2 regions of the Pseudoxanthomonas sp. Root65 genome follow, and region 1 is predicted to be linked to the other one. Evidence: predicted binding sites of a transcription regulator. Region 1 holds the regulator's gene; the other holds the start of a gene.
The links. The regulator FliA, encoded in region 1, starts transcription of late flagellar genes. The targets are predictions, from matches to a motif close to TAAAGTTTNNCNNNCNNNGGCCGATAA.
Positions count from the first base shown of each region.

Region 2: ASD77_RS01700 (GGDEF domain-containing protein) is a predicted target of FliA. The motif match lies at 2,477-2,503, and genes of this name have one in related genera.

Region 1 covers NZ_LMHA01000003.1:394,756-402,004, forward strand. The annotation lists gene ASD77_RS16480 (flagellar motor protein) at 1-457, opposite strand, end outside; gene ASD77_RS16485 (chemotaxis protein CheA) at 710-2,467, opposite strand; gene ASD77_RS18240 (hypothetical protein) at 2,495-2,632, opposite strand; gene ASD77_RS16490 (protein phosphatase CheZ) at 2,670-3,287, opposite strand; gene cheY (chemotaxis response regulator CheY) at 3,287-3,667, opposite strand; gene ASD77_RS16500 (RNA polymerase sigma factor FliA) at 3,823-4,575, opposite strand; partial or broken gene ASD77_RS16505 (MinD/ParA family protein) at 4,572-5,384, opposite strand; gene flhF (flagellar biosynthesis protein FlhF) at 5,440-7,104, opposite strand.
Region 2 covers NZ_LMHA01000001.1:372,352-379,600, forward strand. The annotation lists gene ASD77_RS01680 (DUF1294 domain-containing protein) at 1-235, shown strand, start outside; gene ASD77_RS01685 (DNA ligase) at 403-1,254, shown strand; gene ASD77_RS01690 (prolyl oligopeptidase family serine peptidase) at 1,327-2,130, shown strand; gene ASD77_RS01695 (hypothetical protein) at 2,133-2,411, shown strand; gene ASD77_RS01700 (GGDEF domain-containing protein) at 2,560-4,119, shown strand; gene ASD77_RS01705 (aspartate carbamoyltransferase catalytic subunit) at 4,680-5,624, opposite strand; gene ruvX (Holliday junction resolvase RuvX) at 5,644-6,093, opposite strand; gene ASD77_RS01715 (YqgE/AlgH family protein) at 6,170-6,736, opposite strand; gene ASD77_RS01720 (DNA-3-methyladenine glycosylase I) at 6,837-7,249, shown strand, end outside.

The DNA.
Region 1 (7,249 bases):
CGTAGATGCCCATCGCCTCGAACACCTTGGCGGCGGCCAGGTCCTGGTGTTCCTGGCCGTTGAGGTCGATCTCCATCATGTGCCGGATCGATTCCGGTTCCACACCGTCGACCAGCATCTGCAGGCCCTTCTTCAGGAACGGATCGTCCTGCTGGCTGACCACCGGCTCCAGGCCCAGCAGGCCCTGCTTGCGTGCGATGTTGCTCCACTCGACGATCTGCGCGAGCAGCGCGTCGCCGTCGGTGCCCGGCGGGCGGATCACCCAGCGGGCGATCGACACCGCGCGCTTGAACACCGGCGGCGGCGTATGCACCAGGATCGCGGCCAGCGTGCCGAGGATGACGATGACGAATGCCGCCGACGACCACAGCGACGACAGGCCGGCTCCCTTGAGGATGCTGCCGCCCACCAGCGCGACCAGCGCCAGCAGGAGTCCGATGAGGCTGAAGATATCCATGTGCTGATCTATCGGCCTGGTCGAGAGGGACTTGAGGTGGACCGCTTGTGGGAGCGACGTAAGTCGCGATCGCGATCACACCCAGATCGTTGTTGTGGGAGCGACGTAAGTCGCGATGGCCGCGAGACGGATGGGTAGAGGGTCTTGATGTCTGAGAGAAAAAGCTCGCGACTTACGTCGCTCCCACAACAGCCCGGCACCCACACCCACTCGGCACCCACAGCAGCCCGGCTCCCGCGCCCGCCCACTGCGTCACGCCGTCGCGCGCAGCCCGTCGACATCCAGGATCAGGGCCATGCGGCCGTCGCCGATCAGCGTGGCGCCGGCGTAGCCGGGCAGGCCGCGCACGGCGCGCGGCAGCGGCTTGATGACGACTTCCTCGCGGCCGCGGACCTGGTCGACGATCAGGCCGAAGCGCTGCTCGCCCATCTGCAGCACCACGATGGTCAGCAGCGGCGCCATGAACGGGTCCACGCGCAGCCACTGGCGCAGGTCGACCAGCGGCAGGGTATGGCTCTGGCGGTCCAGCACGGCCTGGCCGTCGAACCAGCGCAGGCTTTCCGACGGCGCGTGCAGCACTTCCATCACGCGCGCCAGCGGCAGCGCGTAGACGGGGTCGCCGGCCTGCACCAGCAGGGTCGGCAGGATGGCCAGCGTCAGCGGCACGCGGATGACGAAACGGCTGCCGCGACCGACATCGGAATGGATGGTGATCTGGCCGCTGAGTTCGCGGATGCGCGACTGCACCACGTCCATGCCGACGCCGCGGCCGGAAATGTCGGTGACCTCGGCCTTGGTCGAGAAGCCCGGCAGGAAGATCAGCTGCAGGCATTCGTCGTGGCTGAGGCGGGCGGCGGCCTCGGGATCGATCAGGCCTTTTTCCAGCGCCTTGACGCGCAGGCGTTCCGGATCGATGCCGGCGCCGTCGTCGCGGATCTCGATGGTGACAAAGTCGCCTTCCTGCTGCGCCGACAGCCGCACATGGCCCTGCCTGGGCTTGCTGCAGGCCTCGCGCAGCGACGGCACTTCGATCCCGTGGTCGATCGCGTTGCGCACCAGGTGCACCAGCGGATCGGCCAGCGCCTCGACCAGGTTGCGGTCGAGCTCCGTGTCGGCGCCGACCAGTTCCAGGTCGACTTCCTTCTGCAGCTGGCGGGCGACGTCGCGAGCGACCTTGGGGAAGCGCGAGAACACCTTGCCGACCGGCTGCATGCGCGTACGCATCACGGCGGTCTGCAGGCGTGCGGTGGCGATGTCCAGGCTGCTGACGGCGCGGTCCAGTTCCTCGTCGCGGATGCGCGCGCGCAGCGTCTTCAGGCGGTTGCGCGACAGCACCAGCTCGCCGACGAGGTTGACGATGGCATCCAGCCGCTTGGTGTCCACGCGGATGGTCTGTTCGACCTCGCCGCCGGCCTTGGCGGCGGGCTTCGGCGCGGCGGGTCTGGCCGGAGCGGGCGCCGGTGCGGCTCGCGGTGGCGTGGGCGCAGGCGCGGCCAAGGTCGTCGGCGCGCCATCGCCGTGCAGCTGGTCGAGCAGCGCTTCGAATTCGTCGTCGCTGATCATGTCGCCGCCCGCGGCGGGCGCCGTCGGTGTCGCCAGTGCAGCAGGCGCAGAGCGAGGTGCGGGGGCGCCACCGTGCACGTCGAACTGGTCGATCAGGATCTGTGGCGCATGCGGCGGGTCTTCGCCGGCGCCGATGGCGTCCAGCATCTGCTGCAGCCAGTCCAGCGACTGCTGCGCGGCGTCGAAGTGCTGCGCTTCCAGCGCGGCCTGACCGGCGCGGACCAGGCCCAAGGTCTCTTCGGCCGCGTGGCACAGGTTGACCATGGGCTGGATGCCGAGGAAGCCGGCACCACCCTTGAGGGTGTGGAAGCCGCGGAACACCGCGTTGAGCTGGTCGCTGTCGGACGGGTCCTGTTCCAGCGTGACCAGCTGTTCGCCGAGCCGGTCGAGGATTTCCTGCGCTTCGATCAGGAAGTCGGCGGCGATTTCGGGCGTGACGGCGGACATGGGCGGGACGGATACCGGGGCAGGCGATCAGCGGGAGGAATCGAGCAGGGCCGGGGCGGCGCGGCGTCGCAGGAAACGGCCGACCAGCGCATCGCAGACCAGCAGCGATCCCACGAACAGCAGGACGACGGGGTGACGGGAACGGCGGGCGGCAGCGGCGGGCATGGCGGGTCTCCGGTTCCGCAGCGCGTGTCCCCCGGGGCTACAACCCCAGGCCGGACAGCAGGTCGTCGGCGTCGTCCTGCGAAAACGCGTTGCGGTCAAGACCAGCAACGGCCGGACCGGCGAGTTCTGAAGCCTTGTCGCGGTTTTTTTCCGGTGGCGGCAGGCCGAGCGCGCCGAAACCCTCGTGCACGCGACGCACGATGCCGGCCACGCGGCGGATGATCTGGCCGGTGAGGTCCTGGTAACTCTGCGCCAGCGCCATCTCGGACAGGCCCTTGCCGATGCTGTCCACCAGCGCGGCCTGCGCCGGCGACAGGTCGGTGGCTTTCAGCTGGGTGGCGTAGCCACGGCACTGTTCGGCCAGGTCCAGCGTCTTGTGGCTGGCCTGCTCGGTCATCTCCACCACGTGGTCCAGGCGTGCACAGGCGTCATCGAGTTCGTCCGGACCGGTCGGCGGCAGCTCGCCCAGCGTCTGCGCCAGCTCACGCGCCAAGCGTCCCAGGCCCTGCATCATCGGCTGCGTGCGCCACGCGGCGATGGCATCCAGTTCGCGACGCCAGCCGGCTTCGTCGCCCTGTTCCAGGGCGTCGAGGGCGTGCTGCAGTTTCTCCACCAGCGCCGCGCGGGCAGCGGTGGCGTCGACGACGGCGTTCATCAGGCGGCCGCTCCCAGGCGTTCGAAGATCTTGCCCAGCTTCTCTTCCAGCGTCTGCGCGGTGAACGGCTTGATGATGTAGCCGTTCACGCCGTTCTGCGCCGCTTCGATGATCTGCTCGCGCTTGGCCTCGGCGGTCACCATCAGCACCGGCAGGGTCTTGTAGCGGTCGTCGGCGCGGATGGCCTTCAGCAGCTCGATGCCGGTCATGCCGGGCATGTTCCAGTCGGTGACCACGAAGTCGAAACCGCCCTGGCCCAGCGCCGTCAATGCGCTGTTGCCGTCCTCGGCCTCGGCGGTGTTCGTGTAGCCCAGGTCGTTGAGCAGGTTCTTGATGATGCGGCGCATGGTGGAGAAATCGTCCACGATCAGGATGCGCATGTTCTTGTTGGTCACGGGTGCTCCGGTATTGCGTGGACGGCGAGTCTGGAGGGGGTATCGGCCGGGGCCGGGAAATGTTTAGGGGCGGTGGATGACGCGGCAGGGGCACAGGGTGCGGAGCCGTGTCTCACTCCTCACGCCTCTCCACTCGCTTCTCACTCCTCGTCTCCCAGCCCCGCGTCGGCCTTCTCGAACACCTGCAGGCGTCCGCGCAGGCGCACCATCGCCTGGCCGTGGATCTGGCAGACGCGCGATTCGCTTACGCCGAGCACGGCGCCGATTTCCTTCAGGTTGAGCTCCTGCTCGTAGTACATCGACAGCACCAGTTGCTCGCGCTCGGGCAGCTGGCCGATGCACTTGACCAGTTGCTGGCGGAACTCGCTGCGTTCCAGGTTCTGCTGCGGCGAGGGACCGCCGGTACGCGAGGTGTTCGGCTCGCCGTGGTCGTCGATGTGCGACTCCAGGCTCAGCACCTGGCCACGCGCGGCGTCTTCCATCAGGCGCAGGTATTCGGGCAGCGGCATCTCCATCGCGCTCGCCACTTCGGTGGCGATGGCGGCACGGCCGGTGCGCTGTTCGATCTCGCGCACGGTGGCGGCGGCCTGGCGCGCGCGGCGATGCACCGAGCGCGGCACCCAGTCGCCACGGCGGATCTCGTCGATCATCGAGCCGCGGATGCGGATGGAGGCGTACGTCTCGAACGAGGCGCCCTGTTCGGCGTCGTAGCTGCGCGAGGCTTCCAGCAGGCCGATCATGCCGGCCTGAATCAGGTCGTCGATCTCCACGCTGGCCGGCAGTCGCGCCGCCAGGTGATGGGCGATGCGGCGGACCAGGTCGGCGTGCTGGGTGACGAAGTCGTTGGCGGCGCTTCGCTGCACCGCGCGGTACTGGGCGGCGGCGGTGTTCATGCGGCCACCCCCCGCTGGATCAGGCGTTCGACGAAGAATTCCACGTTGCCGCGCGCGCCTACCGGCGGCTGCCAGCGCGCCGTCGTGCGTGCGATGTCGGTGATGGCGCGCGCCGACGGGCTGCCCGGGTAGGCCTTCACCACCGCCTGCTGGCGCTGCACGGCGCGGCGCAGCCAGTCGTCCTGCGGCACGGCGCCCAGGTAGTGCAGGGCGACGTCGCCGAGGAAGCGTTCGCAGACGCGGGCGAGTTTCTCGTACAGCTTCCGGCCCTCGTTGGGGTCGCGGACCATGTTGGCGATGACGTGCACGCGGTCCAGGCCGCGCTCGCGCGTCAGCACCTTGATCAGCGCGTAGGCGTCGGTGATCGAGGCCGGTTCGTCGCAGACCACCACCACGGTGTCCTGCGCGGCCTGGCAGAAGGTCAGCACGCTGTCGGTGATGCCGGCGGCGGTGTCGACGATCATGAAATCGAGGGCGCGCTGCAGTTCGGAGAATACGTTGACCAGGCCGACGTGTTCGGCCGGGGTCAGTTCGGCCATGTGGCGGAAACCCGACGAGGCCGGCACCACCAGCACGCCTTCCGGACCTTCCAGCAGCACGTCTTCCAGGCCGCAGCGGCCGGCGACCAGGTCGGCCAGGGTGAATTTCGGCGACAGGCCGAGCAGCACGTCCACGTTGGCCAGGCCCAGGTCGGCGTCCATCAGCAGGGTGCGCTTGCCCATCTCGGCGAGCGACACGGCCAGATTGACCGACACATTGGTCTTGCCCACGCCGCCCTTGCCGCCGGTGACGGCGACGACACGCACGGGATGGAAGGCGCCGGGCAACGGCGGGGTGCTGCGGGGATTGGTCTGCAGCGGATGGTCAGGCGACATGGGTGGCCTCGGTCGAGCAGGGTTCGTCGGCTTCGCGGCGCAGCTGGTCCAGCCGCAGCACGAGGTGGGCGCTGTTGGCGCGATGGAGGTCGTCGGGAACGCGCTGGCCGTCGGTCACCCAAGTCATCGGCAGCTGGTGGTCGACGACCACGCTCAGTGCGCTGCCCAGGCGGCCGGTTTCGTCCAGCTTGGTCAGCACCACGCCTTGCGGCTGCACGGTGCTGAAGCGGCGGACCACTTCGTCCAGGTCGGAGAAGTGCGAATTGGCCGGCAGGCACAGCAGGGTCTTCACCTGGCCGGAGGCACGCAGCCAGTTGAGCTGGCCGACCAGGTTGCGATCGCGCTGGCCCAGGCCGGCGGTGTCGATCAGCACCAGCTTGTAGTCGCGCAGGCGTTCCAGCACCAAGGCCAGGGTCTGCGCGCTGTCGGCCTCGTGCACGGCGATGCCGAGCTGGCGGCCGTAGCCGTGCAGCTGCTCGCGGCCGCCGACGCGCAGGGTGTCGGTGGTCACCAGCGCCACGTCGCGCGGGTTGTGGCGTTGCGCGAAGCAGGCGGCCAGCTTGGCGATGGTGGTGGTCTTGCCGGCGCCGGTGGGGCCGACCAGGGCGATCACGCCGCCGGTGTCCAGCAGGTCGGTGTCCAGCACCGGCAGCTTCTTCGACAGCAGGCCCAGCATCAGGCCGCGACCGCGGTGCGCTTCGGTATCGGCCGGAATCTGCAGGGCGATGTCGCGGGTGATACCGGCGTCGAAGCCGTAGTCCTCCATCAGTTCCATCGCCTGCATGCGCACCGGCGAACCGCGCAGGCGTTCGTCGGTGAGGCGGTGCATCTCGCGCTCGATCATCTCGCGCATGGCAGACAGTTCGCCGCGCATCTGCACCAGCTGCTCGTCGCTCTCGCGCGCCTGAGCGGCGTTGTCGGTGACCACGCTCAGCGTGGGCACGGTGACGGTGGTCGGGGCCGCCACGGGTGCGATGGCCGGCGTGCGGGCGGCATGCAGAGTGGCCACCGGCGCGGGTTCGGGTTCGGGCAGCGACACCGGCGGCGCGATCGAGGGCAGCAGCGCGTCCAGGTCCAGGGTGTCGTCGGCGTCGGCGCGCGGTACGACCGGACGGCGCGGAGCGACGGGCTCGTTCGCCGGCGCCGGCGGCAGGCACGACGCCAGCTTGGCGGCGAAGGATTCGGGTTCGATCAGCAGCGGTGCCATCTCGCGCGTCACCGGTGCCTGCACGCGGTCGGCCGGAGCCACCGGCGCACGCGGTGCGGCGACCGGCGAAGGCGGGGCAACGGTAACCGCGGCGGCGGCGACCGGTGCCGGCGTCGCGATCTCGGCGTGCGGCGCCGCGGGCGTCGCCGACTGGCGACGGGCGAAGTAGCTGGCCGCGGCCTGCGCCGGCGACAGCGCGGGTGCATTCGCGGCCGCGGCCGGCGTGGCCGGATCCAGCAGCGGATGCAGCGGCGCCGCGGGCGCAGCCGGGCGCATCGCTTCCAGCGTGCGCTGCACCAGCGCTTCGTCGTAGTTGCTGGCGGCGACGATCTCGACACCGTCCTCGGTGACCCGGTTGGACAGGATCACCGCATCCGGCCCGTGTTCCTGCCGGACCATCGCAAAGGCAGTGCGCATGTCGGCGGCGACGAAGCGTTTGATTTTCATGTCAGGGGCCGGGATTCGTGAGTGGGGATTCGGGATTCGTCAGGGCAACAGCAAGGCTCGGCACGCCGCCGTTTTCGTCGATGAGGGTTTGTTCCACGTTTCATTGCCATGCCATCTCTCTCCGATCCCGGGAAATCCGCCGTTG
Region 2 (7,249 bases), on a different contig from region 1:
GGCGATCACCTTCGTCGCCTACGCGCTCGACAAGCATGCCGCGCAGACCGGCCGCTGGCGCACGCCCGAATCGACGCTGCATATGATGGAACTGGCCGGTGGCTGGCCCGGTGCGTGGATCGCCCAGCAGGTGCTGCGGCACAAGTCAAGCAAACGCGCTTACCGCGTGGTGTTCCGGGCCATGGTGGTACTGCACCTCATCGCCGCCGCTGCGTGGTTGTGGGGGCGGGCATGACGCCGATGCGAGGGACGTGGCCAGCGTTTGTGGCCCGACGAGGCTGAGCCTGCCGGACTGACGTTCGCCCGCACGCGCCGCTTTCCTACAGGCCGCTGCGGCATGTCCCGATTCCTCCGATCGTGTCCGCGCGCGACGCTGCCGCTTCCCGGATCCGGTTCATCGCCATGCGCCTGCTTCTCGCTGCCCTGCTGTGCCTGCTGACGTGGCCCGCCCTCGCGACGCCGCCCCCCGAGCCGATGCTGGCCACGTCCTACCGCGAGGGCGTCGCGGTGTCGTCCTTCCTGGTGAGCGAGAAGCTGGACGGTGTGCGGGCGCGTTGGGATGGCCGGGCGCTCTGGACACGCGGCGGCGCGCGCATCGCGGCACCCGCCACGTTCACCCGTGGCTGGCCGACCGACGCCATGGACGGCGAGGTCTGGATCGCGCGCGGCCGCTTCGATGAAGTCAGCGCTTTGGTCCGCCGCGTCAACCTCGATCCGCAGGCCTGGCGCAGCGTGCGCTTCATGGCCTTCGACCTGCCCGCGCATCCAGGCACCTTCGACCAGCGCGTCGCGCGCCTGCGCGCGGTGGTCGCGGCCGCCGGCAACGTGCATCTGGCGATGATCCCGCAGCAGCGCTTCGCCAGCACCGCCGAGCTGGATGCAGAACTGGCCCGCGTGGTGGCCGCCGGCGGTGAGGGCCTGATGCTGCACCGGCGCGACGCGCGCTACCGGCCCGGGCGCAGCGACCACCTGCTCAAGTACAAGATCCACCAGGACGCCGAAGCGCAGGTGGTCGCGCACCTGCCCGGCAAGGGCAAGTACGAGGGCATGATGGGCGCCGTGCAGGTGCGTACCCCGGAGGGACGCAGCTTCCGCCTGGGGAGCGGCTTCACCGACGCGCAGCGGGCCGCGCCACCGCCGTTGGGCGCGTGGGTGACGTACCGCTACAGCGGACTCACCTCGACCGGACTGCCCCGCTTCGCCCGCTTCGTGCGGGTACGCGAGGACATGCCACCGCCCGATCGCGCACGCTAAACGGTCGGGCCCGCCCGGCTTGGCGGCACCCTCGGGTTATGCTGCCATTCGTTATCCCCGATGCCGACCGCCATGCGCTTTCTCGCCACCGCCTGCCTGGGCCTGCTGCTGATCCTGATGACCGCCTGCACCACGACCGCCCCGATGAATCCCAGCGGCGAATTCGTCGCGCGCGAGATCGCACTCGACGGTCAGACCTACCGTTACCAAGTGTTCGTGCCGGCCGCGCGCTTCCGTAGCGACAAGCCGCCGGTGGTGCTGTTCCTCAACGGCTCCGGCGAGCGCGGCCGCGATGGCGTGAAGCAGACCATGGCCGGCCTGGGGCCGTACCTGCGCGAGCACGCCGACACGTTTCCCGCCCTGGTGGTGTTCCCGCAGGCGCCGGACGATACGGAATGGACCCAGGACGCCGGACCCATCGCCTTCGCCACGCTGGACGCGGCATTGCGCGAGTTCAACGGCGATCCCGACCGCGTCTCGCTGACCGGCATGTCGATGGGCGGCTACGGCACCTGGGAACTGGCGCTGCAGCAGCCCACGCGCTTCGCCGCGCTGGTGCCGATCTGTGGCGGCATCACCGTGGACTGGGGACGCGACCGCCCCAGCATGAACGTGCACAGCGTGGCGGGCGCTGCGGACCCCTTCGCCGCCGCCGCGCAGCGGCTGAAGGATGTGCCGGTGTGGATCTTCCATGGCGGCAAGGACGACGTGGTGCCGCCGTCGCAGTCGCGCCGCATGGATGCCGCGCTGAAGGCCGCTGGCGCGCGCGACGCGCGCTACACCGAATTCCCCGACGCCAACCACAACAGTTGGGACGCGACCTACGCCCACGCGCCGATGTGGGACTGGCTGTTCGCGCAGCGTCGCGGGCGCTGAGCGTGGCCGACCTGATCCCCGACTACTTCACCGCCGGCTGGCGCGACCAGCCGCTGGCCTGCCCCTGCGGCTGGCAGGGCGACAGCCGTGCCATGGCAATGGAACTGCATGACGCCGTCACCGACTACGCCTGCCCCCAGTGCGGCAACCTGTTGCTGATCGTCTCGCACCCGACGCTGGAGCAGGTCCGCGCGGCCGCCGCTGCCGGCAACGCGGAAGCCGCGAGCCAACTGGCCATCATCGAGGAAGCCCAGGCCCGTTTCCCCCGGCACGGCGACTGAGCCAGCGCCGGCACGCCTTGGGTCACGCTTCGGCCGCCTCGCCGCCGCCGGCGGACACGCCAGCCTCAACCCGTGCCCGTCGCGGCCGATAACCCGGCATCCCCTGGTGGCCGACGGGCATCCGCCCATGGCCGTGCGAGCGATTTGAATGGCTGACGCGGCCGACGACAACTCCGGTATCTCTGGCGGCTTCCGCCGGTTGTGGTCGCGTCGCCGCGAGGCCGCTGCACCGGCCTCGCGCGAACTCGCCACGACAAAGACCACCGCCAGGGCCCCGGCGATCAGCGCCGCCCAACTGCAGGCGCTGTTCGCGCACGCGGAGGAACCGGCCGCCCTGCTGTCCGCCTTTGCCGACGGCGTCGCCGGTCTGCCGGGCGAACTGCATGGCATGGGCGAGCGATTGCAGTCCGCACATGCCGACAACGATTGGCCGCGCTATGGCCGCGCGCTGCGCCAGCTCGTCGACAAGTACATCCGCACGATCCAGGATGAGCCGCTGTCGGGCGAAGCGGAGCAGATGCGCGACCTGCTGCACCACCTGCTGGTCGGCGGCATGGAACACCTGCTGCGCGACGACACCACGCTGCTGCCGCAGGCGCACGCCCTGGCCGACCGCGTGCGCCAGTGGCAACCCGCGCAGCCGCTGGCCGAACTCGGCAGCGAGTTGAAGGAACTCTGCCAGCAGGTCGGCCTGCGCACGCACGAAGTGAACGATGCGCAGGAACTGATGCGCAGCCTGTTCGACCTGCTGTTGGAAAACGTCGGCGAACTGATCGAGGACGGCAGCTGGCTGCAGGACCAGATCGGCGCGGTACGCCAGTTGCTCGCCGGACCGCTCGACCGCACCGCGCTGGAACAGACGCGTGCCGGTCTGCGCGAGGTGATCTACAAGCAGGGCCTGCTGAAACAGGGCCTGGCCGAGTCGAAGGCGTCGATGAAGGAGATGATGGTGACCTTCGTCGAGCGGCTGGACGGCATGGCCAGCAGCACCGGCGAATACCACGACCGCATCAGCTTCCACGCCCAGGCCGTGCGCGAGAGCCGCAGCATCGCCGAGCTGGGCAAGCGGATGGAAGACATCCTGGAGGACACCGCAACGGTGCAGGCGCAGGCCGCGCGTGCGCGGGACAGCCTGCTGGAAGCGCGACGCGAGGTGGAGGAAGCCGAGCGCCGCGTGATGAACCTGGAACAGGAACTGCAGTCCGTCTCCGAACTGGTGCGCGTGGACCAGCTGACCGAAGCGCTCAACCGGCGCGGCTTCGACGAGCTGTTCAAGCGCGAATCGGTGCGTGCGCTGCGCAGCGGCCAGACGTTGACCCTGGCCTTGCTGGACCTCGACGATTTCCGCCACATCAATGCCGCGCACGGCCATCTCGGCGGCGACGCCGCGCTGTGCCATGTCGTGGCGCTGGCACGCAACACCCTGCGCGCCACCGATGCGGTCGCCCGCTTCGGCGGCGAGGAATTCGTGCTGCTGTTGCCGGAGACCAGCTTCCTGGAAGCGATGGGCACGCTGGAACGCCTGCGCGACCGCCTCGCGCACAAACCACTGGTCTACGAAGGCCGCGGCATCCTGGTGACCTTCAGCGCCGGCGTGGCGCGCTGGCAACCCGGCGAATCGCAGGACGAACTGCTCGCACGCGCCGACCGTGCCATGTACCAGGCCAAGCAGGCCGGCAAGAACCGCGTGGTCGCCGCACCGGAGTGACCCCGCCGCTGGGAGGCGACGCGATGTCGATCCCACGCGTCATGCCCTGTCTGAACCCGTAACGCCGGCGGTACCTGCATGCGCGTAGCACGTGCGATCGACGCGATGCAGACTACTTTCTCTCCGCGATATCTCAGACCGTCATTCCGGCGTAAGCCGGAACCCAGTGACTTCATCCATGGCAACACGGCACTGCGGCCTCGCTTGATGGGAGAGCGAAAGACACTGGGTCCCGGCCTTCGCCGGGATGACGGTCTGCAAGCTACTCGCAGAATCGCGAGCACGTCACGCATGAGGCCAAGCAGTCCGTCGGGAACCGGATAGTCGCTGAGAATCGAACATCGCGCATGCTGTTGACGCGGCATCCATGTCTATTGACCCGCGATGTCTCAAACCGTCATCCCGGCGCAGGCCGGGACCCAGTGTCTTTGGTGCTGGTGGATGACGTCGCTGGTTCCGGCTTGATCAGCCTTTCGTCTGTTGAGCGCTGCCGCGATGGGGGCATTCGGATCCCCGCGCACATCAAGCAGACATCGTATGCACGACGCAGCGTCGCTACCTTACCCCAGCAGCATCTCCAGCACCGCCATGCGGATGGCGACGCCGTTGCTGACCTGGCGCAGCACCAGCGACTGCGGGCCGTCGGCCACCTCGTCGGTGATCTCGACGCCGCGGTTGATCGGCCCCGGGTGCAGCACTACCGCGTCCCTCGCGGCGTGCGCCAGTCGCAGCGTGGTCAGGCCGTAGTCGCGGTGGTAGTCCTCCAGCGACGACACCAGCCCCTCTTCCATCCGTTCGCGCTGCAGGCGCAGCATCATCACCACGTCCACGCCCTGGAGCATGGCGTCGAAGTCCTGCCCCTGCACGCATCCTGCCAGCGTGCCGTCGTCCGGCAGCAGCGACTGCGGGCCGCACACGCGGATCTCGCCCGCGCCCAGCGTGCGCAGCGCGTGCAGGTCCGAGCGTGCCACGCGCGAATGCTTCACGTCGCCGACCATCAGCACTTTCAGGCGCGAGAAGTCCGCGCCCTTGGCCTGGCGGATCGTCAGCACGTCCAGCAGGCCCTGGGTGGGATGCGCGCTGCGGCCGTCGCCGGCATTGACCAGCGCCGTGCCCTCGCCGGCCTCGGCCGCCAGCGCGGCGACCGCGCCATCGTCGGCGTGGCGGACGATGAAGCCGCGCACGCCCATCGCTTCCAGATTGCGTAGCGTGTCGCGCGCGGTCTCGCCCTTGCGGGTGGACGAGGTGGAGGCATCGAAGTTCAGCACGTCCGCGCCGAGGCGCTGCGCGGCGATGTGGAACGAGCTGCGCGTGCGCGTGGACGGCTCGAAGAACAGCGTGCAGACGGTGGTGCCGTCGAGCACCTGCCGGCGCGGGGTGCGGCCGAGCGCGGCATCGCGGATCTGGCCAGCCCGGTCGATCAGCCGGCAGAGGGTCTCGCGCGGCAGGCCGTCGAGGGTGAGCAGGTGGCGCAGGCGTCCGTCGGAATCGAGTTGTGGGGTCATGGGGTGCGGTCGGGAAGGGTCAGGTCAGCAGGGTCGCGTCGTGCGGCGCGGCCAGCCAGCGTTCGATGATGACGGCGGCGGCGACGGCGTCGAGCGTGGCGGCATCGCGCCGGCGCTTGCGACCTTCGGCGCGGTCCAGCGCGAAGCGTTGCGACGCCTCGACGGAGCTGGTGCGTTCGTCCACCAGCACCACCGGCAACTGGTAGCGCGTGCGCAGCTCGCGGGCGAAGGCATGGGCGCGCTTGCGGATCGGCTGGTCGCCGCCGTCCAGCGTCATCGGGTCGCCGACCACCAGGCCATCGGGCTTCCACTCCGCATGCAGCTTGTCGATCGCCTGCCAGTCGGGGCCATGGCCATGGACGTCGATGACCGCCAGCGCGCGTGCGCCGGTGCCGAACGCGCTGCCGACCGCCACGCCGATGCGGCGGGCGCCCACGTCGAATCCCAGTACGGTGCCGTCCAGCTTCATGCCCAGTGCCTCCGTTCGATGCGGTCTGCGCCATCCTGCAGCGGCGTGCGGCAACGCGACGTCGGCGGATGCGGGTTCATGCGTGGCCGCTGTAGTCCGTCAGGCGCGTCATGTCCACGCCGATCCGTTGGCCCGCGGTCTGCCAGCGCTGTTCCAGCGGCACGGCAAACAGCAGGTCGGCATCGGCGGGCACGGTCAGCCAGCTGTTCTCGCCCAGTTCGTATTCGAGTTGGCCCGCACCCCAGCCCGCACAGCCCAGCGCCACCACGGCGTGCGCCGGGCCCTCGCCTTCGGCCATCGCTTCGAGGATGTCGCGCGAGGTGGTCAGGTACAGGCCGCTGGCGACTTCCAGCGTGGATTCCCACGCGCGCGCACTGTCGTGCAGCACGAAGCCGCGCTCGGGGTGCACCGGGCCACCGGCCAATACGATCTGTTCGTCCAAGCGCGGATCGTGCGAGGCCAGGTTCATCTGCCGCAGCACCTCGCCCAGCGTGTACTCGGACGGACGATTGACGACCACACCCATGGCGCCTTCGTCGTCGTGCTGGCAGATCAGGGTGACAGCGCGCGCGAAATTGGGATCGGACAGCGCCGGCAAGGCGATCAGCAGCTGGTTGGCCAGGGGCGTGGCGGCATCTTGCATGGCCGACATTCTAGCCCGCCCCCGCGCGCCTCGCGCCTTCACGGACGGATCCTGTCCGCAACTGGCCCTAGAATCGCCATTCCTCTTCAGGCGCACGCCCATGTCCGGCTACTGCGACATCGCCCCCGGCCATCCCCTGCACGGCCCCTACCACGACCGCGAGTACGGGTTCCCGCAACGGGACGAGTCCGTGCTGTTCGAGCGCCTGCTGCTGGAGATCAACCAGGCCGGCCTGAGCTGGGAGACGATGCTGAGGAAGCGCAAGGGCTTCCGCGCCGCCTACAGCGGCTTCGATGTCGACACGGTGGCCCGTTACGGCGAGCAGGACCGCGCCCGCCTGCTGGCCGACCCCGGCATCATCCGCAACCGCCTGAAGGTCGAGGCCGCCATCCACAACGCCCAGGTCATCCAGCAGCTCCGCGGTACGCACGGCAGCTTTGCCGCCTGGCTGGACGCCCACCACCCCTTGCCGAAGCCGGAGTGGATCAAGCTGTTCAAGAAGACCTTCCGTTT